Regions from separate parts of the Reinekea sp. genome, predicted to be linked through region 1. Evidence: predicted binding sites of a transcription regulator. Region 1 holds the regulator's gene; the other holds the start of a gene.
What was found. Region 1 encodes sigma-54, which starts transcription at its own class of promoters, with help from an activator protein. Its sites were predicted from a motif close to TGGCACNNNNNTTGCTNT; they were not measured.
Positions count from the first base shown of each region.

Region 2: a site for sigma-54 is predicted at 1,523-1,540, ahead of AC4FIC_RS05245 (flagellar basal body rod protein FlgF). Genes of this name have one in related genera too.

Region 1 covers NZ_CEYAVF010000022.1:17,146-20,328, reverse strand. Annotated here, with positions in the region: gene rapZ (RNase adapter RapZ) at 1-151, opposite strand, end outside; gene AC4FIC_RS09995 (PTS sugar transporter subunit IIA) at 165-629, opposite strand; gene hpf (ribosome hibernation-promoting factor, HPF/YfiA family) at 637-936, opposite strand; gene AC4FIC_RS09985 (RNA polymerase factor sigma-54) at 1,124-2,620, opposite strand; gene lptB (LPS export ABC transporter ATP-binding protein) at 2,684-3,183, opposite strand, start outside.
Region 2 covers NZ_CEYAVF010000008.1:28,340-31,522, forward strand. Annotated here, with positions in the region: gene AC4FIC_RS05240 (flagellar hook-basal body complex protein) at 1-1,290, shown strand, start outside; gene AC4FIC_RS05245 (flagellar basal body rod protein FlgF) at 1,576-2,319, shown strand; gene flgG (flagellar basal-body rod protein FlgG) at 2,356-3,141, shown strand.

The DNA.
Region 1 (3,183 bases):
CAGTCATCCATCTGACCAGTTCAGGCAATAAAGCTGGGGGTAAATTGTCGATGCAGTTAAAGCCGGCATCTTCAAGTGTATTTAAGACAGTCGACTTACCGGAACCGGAACGGCCACTAATCACTATTAGTCGGATTTTTTCAGAAGACATAGCCATTCTCAGTTTATTGCTTATTTGGGGCTCCTACAAATTGCTCATATAGGGCCATCGCGCTAGGACATTGGCGAATCAAAGCTAAAGACTTAGGGTCATTAACCTTTTCAACCACCATCGCCAGCAGCTGTAAATGTTCATCGGTAGCATCAATAGGGACCACCAGGGCAAAAACGAGATCCACTGGCTTGGCATCTATCGCTTGGAAATCAATAGGATTGGTCAATAAAACCAATGCCGCCGTGGGCTTGTCTAAGCCAACAAGGCGGCAATGGGGTATTGCAACGCCTGAACCTATACCGGTACTGCCCAACCGTTCACGAGCGATCAGTTGGTCAAACAACTCAACATCCGATACCCCAGTAAGCGTCTTGGACAGGCGCTCAGCAAGGGTTTGCAGTACCTTTTTTTTGCTCGCACCGAAGTCATCAACAAAGGTGCGTTCGGGGCGCAATACTTGGTCCAGAGGAATCATGCTTTCGTTATGACCCGTGGCTGCGTGAGACAGTTTTTTCTTTGTGCTTGATCAATTGACGGTCCAGTTTGTCATTCATTAGATCAATGGCGGCGTATAAATCGTCATGTTCGGCGTCTGCATGGAGTTGGGCGCCCTTGATGTTCAGCGAGCCTTCTGCTTTTTGTCTCTCCTTTTCGATACTGAGGGTGACCTGCACGTTGCCGATTTGGTCAAAATGTCGTTGGAGCTTTTCAAGCTTAGTTGAAACGTAGCTCTGGAGGGCTTCTGTTACCTCAACGTGATGGCCGCTGATATGAACTTGCATAGGCTGCTCCTCTTGCAGTTTTTACCTTTCCAGCCAGAGTGGGCTGGTACACAGGCGGTGGTCGAAAATGAGGCCACCGTCCACCGACAAACAGATGCCGGTAATCGTGAAACCGTTATGTAACTCATATTCTAACTATTGCGCTTCATTGCCAAAACTGCAAGGGACTTTTTAAAAAATTTAGGCTCTAAATCAAACTCTTACGTTCATTTGACGGTGGAATGTTCAATGACTCTCGGTACTTGGCGATGGTTCGTCGGGCGACCTGTATGCCCTGTTCACCGAGTAAATCGGCAATTTTAGAGTCACTCAGCGGTTTACGAGTATTTTCCGCGAGCACTAACTTTTTGATCAGTGCGCGAATCGCGGTGCTGGAACAGGCGCCACCGGTATCGGTGCTGACATGGCTACTGAAAAAGTACTTTAATTCGTATATACCACGGGGGGTGTGCATGTATTTTTGTGTGGTGACACGCGAAATGGTCGACTCGTGCATACCCACCACCTCTGCGATATCGTGCAGAACCAGCGGTTTCATTGCCTCATCGCCATAGTCCAAGAAGCCACGTTGGTGCTCAACGATGGTGGTGGCGACCTTGAGCAGCGTTTCATTTCGACTCTGCAGGCTCTTAATAAACCACTTAGCCTCTTGCAAGTGGTCCTTTAGGTAGGTGTTATCCGATGAATTGTCGGCCCGCTTGACCATCGAGGCGTAAGAGGAGTTGACCCGCAGTTTCGGCGCTATATCGGGGTTCAGTTCAACAAACCAACGATTGTTTTTGATGTCTTTGGTGACAATAACATCTGGTACTACGTACTCGGATTTGCCCGAGGCAATGCTATTGCCGGGCCGGGGATTGAGTGTTTGTATGAGTAGGAAGACTTCGCGCAGCTCGTTTTCCTTGATCCGCGCCTTGCGCATTATTTGCGCAAAGTCTTTGATGCCCAACAGCTCGATATGATTTTCGACGATGCGTATCGCCAGCGCTAAATAGGGTGTGTCCGTGGCGAGCTGCTTGAGTTGGATCGCTAGGCAGTCAGCTAGGTTGACCGCACAGACTCCCGGTGGGTCAAACTGTTGCAAACGGTGTAATACCGCATGGAATTCGTCTTCATCGAGCGGATCATCATCGGACGAGATGGCCACCATCAGACCTTCAAATATATCGGCTACGGGGCTCGACAAATAGCCTTCATCATCGACACTTTCCAAAATGGTTTCAGCAATGACCCGATCCTTATCGGTCATCGGGGTCAGGTTCAGCTGCCAGTAGAGGTGATCTTGTAGTGAGTCGGTCGTGCCATAGATGTTTTCGAGATTATAATCATCATCGCCGGACGGCAGCCCATGGCTAGTGGGTTGATGGGTGTAGATGTCGTCCCATGAGCTGTCTACTGCCAGCTCATCCGGAATGGTTTCCTGAACGGTCAGTTCTCGAGTGGAGTCATCGGTCTCAGTCTTAGCAACCTGACGGTCGTCATTATTGGGTGGCTCCTGAGTGTTGGCGTGTTCTGGAGCATCGGCATCGTCCTCCTTGACCTCGAGCATGGGGTTGGTGTCCAACGCCTGCTGAATTTCCTGCTGTAAGTCGAGCGTGGACAGTTGCAATAACTTAATCGCCTGCTGCAACTGCGGGGTCATCGTCAGTTGCTGGCTCATTTTAAGTTGTAAGGATGTCTTCATACTTGCTCAATACCCACCAAATGTGCTCCAACGCTAAAAATATCAAGGCCACCGCTTCGAATGTTATAAACGGAACTGATCACCTAAATATACCTCACGGACAGTTTGATTGCTGAGAACTTCTTCAGCGGAACCTTCCGCAATGATGTGACCATTGCCGACAATATAGGCCTTTTCACAAATATCGAGGGTTTCCCGAACATTGTGATCTGTAATTAAAACGGCAATGCCGCGTTTTTGTAGATGATAGATGATCGCCTTGATATCACCGACCGAAATAGGGTCGACACCAGCAAAGGGCTCATCCAGCAAGATCACCTTAGGTTCCATCGCTAAGGCCCGGGCTATTTCCACCCGCCGCCGCTCGCCGCCGGATAGCGCCATGCCCAAACTGGTGCGGATGTGGGTGACATTGAACTCGGCCAATAAGGACTCAAGCCGTTCATTCTGCTGTTGCTTGGAGAGGTCTTTTCGGGTTTGCAGGACGGCGAGGATGTTATCGGCAACCGACAGCTTACGAAAAATAGAGGCCTCTTGGGGCAGATAGCCAATGCCTTGGCGCG
Region 2 (3,183 bases), on a different contig from region 1:
ACGGCGGAAACCGAAGTCCGCTTACTAGCGGCCGACTATGTCAATGGCGGGGGCATGGAATTCTTTGTTAACGGACAGATTATAGTTGCCGATGACCTTCAGGGCATCGTCGACGAAATTAATTCCTACTCCGGTACCTTGCTCAACAATATCGACGCCAGCCTGGACCCTGTTACCGGCGATGCGGTCATTATGTCCAGCATTGGTATCGATATATCCATCGCGATCGAGTCACTCACTTCGACCGATGGTGTCACCATTCAAGGCGCTAGTGGCACGCCGCCCCTTACGTTGGGGCGGGTGGTCGATGGTGACACCAATGCCCGAGTGGGTGGCTCTGTTGATATTATCCTAAATGAAGGCTTTACTCTGTCCGAGCCGGTTCCTCGGGTCGCGGGTCTATTTGGCGGTCTTACGTCGTCCAGTTTTAGCGATATCGTCATCAACGCTTTCGATCCGGATGATTCGAACACCTACAATGATACCGGCTCGTTAACCGCTTATGACTCACTCGGTAACCAGCATCAGGTACAGCTCTATTATGTCAAGGATCAGGGAGATCCAGAGCAACCGTTGGCGCTGAACAGTTGGACCGTCTACGCCCAGATTGATGGTGAAAACGTCGGCGACCCCGATCCGGCCTTACCCTTTCCGGAAAACAGTGTGCCTACCTTTGCCAGTTTTACGTTGAACTTCAACGCCGATGGTACGCTGAACGAGGGCAGTGCTGGTGATTTCCTAATCTCCAACTGGGATCCGATCGACGACGCAGGCATGTCTAATGGCGCCTATTCGTCACTGAATGTTGCCGAGGGTGGTATTCAACCCATACCCGATCCTAATCTGAACTCCAACTTCACCATCTCCTTTGGTGGCACGACCCAATACGGTGGCCCTTTTGCGCGCTATAACTTTCAACAGGATGGTTACAGCAGTGGCCGATTGAAGGATCTTGAAATTGACACCGATGGCACCGTATACGCCCGTTACACCAACGGCGAGTCGGAAGCCTTGGGTCAGGTCGCGCTGGCATCGTTCGCCAATATGGAAGGACTGACCGCGGTCGGGCAGACCACCTGGCAGGAAAGTTTCGAGTCTGGCGGCCCGACCATTGGGGTGGCCGGTACCGGATTATTGGGTACGGTTCAATCGGCGACCTTGGAGGACTCCACCGTGGACCTTTCGCAGCAGTTGGTGCATCTGATTATCGCCCAGCGTAACTATCAGGCCAGCGCCAAGACCATTGAGACGACTAACGCCGTCACTCAAACCATCATCAACCTCAGGTAAGCTCGGCTCACCGCCTAACGGCGTGTCTTCGCTCGTATTGGGTCCGCCAAGACCCAGCGCGAGCGGCTAACCCGCCAGACCAAAAAGCGGCAACACTGCGTCGATGTCGGTTGCCAACGGGACAGTCCTTGCCTGAATGCCGCCTTGTTTCAGAACCGCAGCGCCTGTATCGCCCCCACCTGCACGGCCCTCTAGGCCGGACTCGTCAGACTCAAACAAATAAAAACAAACCTGGCACAGCTTTCGCTTACTAGTCTTAGATACTCAGTTTAGTGGATCAAGACCATGGATCGTGCCGTATACATCGCCATGACTGGCGCGAAAAATAATATGCTGTCGCAAGCCTCGCATTCGAACAACTTGGCCAACGCCCGCACCTTCGCCTTCAAATCGGACTTTGCCCAAGCGCGCGCTATTCCGGTCTGGGGTGAGCATCATCCATCGCGAGCCTTTGCCCTGACCGAGCGACCCGCCTCCGATTTTAACGACGGCACCCTAATCGAAACTGGCAATGACCTGGACACGGCCCTAACCGGCGATGGTTTTTTCTCGGTTATCGATGTCCAAGGCCAGGAAGCCTATTCCCGGCGTGGCGATTTTTCGGTCAGTCCGTTAGGCGAACTGATCAATGGCATCGGCCAGTCGGTGATCGGGGAGGGCGGGCCGATCGTCTTGCCGCCCTATGAAAAGGTTGAGATCGCCGGCGATGGCATTATCTCGATTCGCCCGGCCGGTGCCGGCCCGGATGAGATGATTGCCATCGACGTGTTGAAGATGGTCAACCCAGATTTGCAAAATTTAGCCAAGGGCACCGACGGTTTGTTCCGGCCCCTGGCCGGCCCGGCGATCTTGCCCGGCGACCCAGTACTGACAGTGGTCTCCGGCTTTGTTGAGGCCAGCAACGTTAATCCGGTCTCCGAGCTCACCAACATACTGGCACTGAATCGGCAATATGAGACCCAGGTCAAGATGATGAAAACGGCCGAAGATATGTCGCGTGCCGCCGAACGAATTTTACAGCTGAGCTAAGCCCAGTATGACCGAATTAGGAAGAGGATTGCCGTTATGATGAAAGCACTGTGGGTCGGTAAGACCGGCCTAGAAGCTCAGGATATTGCTTTATCCACTATCTCCAACAACATGGCCAACGCCTCGACGACCGGCTTTAAAAAAGAGCGGGCCGTGTTTGAAGATTTGATCTACCAAATTCAGCGCCAGCCGGGTGCGCAAAGTTCGCAAAACACCCAGCTACCCTCGGGTTTGCAGCTCGGTACCGGGGTGCGCACCGTGGGTACGCAAAAGGTGTTTATGCAGGGCGACCTCAATACCACCGAACAGCCGCTCGATATGGCCATCAACGGGCGTGGCTTCTTTCAGGTCATGCTGCCCGACGGCAACATTTCCTATACCCGTGACGGCACCTTCCATATTGATGCCGACGGCAATATGGTCACCGCCAACGGTTACCTAGTAGAGCCCAATATCGTTATACCCGATCAGGCCAAGACCATCACGGTCGGCACCGACGGCATCGTCACCGCAGTCTCGGCCGGCGACAACGATCCGGTCGAAATTGGCAACATCGAGGTGGTCGATTTTGTCAACCCGGCCGGCCTCCAAGCCCTGGGCAATAACCTCTTTTTAGCCACCGCCGCCAGTGGCCAGGCCGCCGCGGGCGTGCCGAGCTTGGACGGCTTCGGGGCGATCATTCAGGGTGCTCTGGAAAACTCCAACGTCACCATCGTCGAGGAGATGGTCGATATGATCTCCACGCAGCGCGCCTATGAGATGAACTCCAAGGTGGTCAGCACAGCCGATCAAATGCTTGGCTTTATTACTCAGAATTTGTAAGGTCTGGGCGCTAGCGTCAGGCGATTTTGGCAGCACATGGTG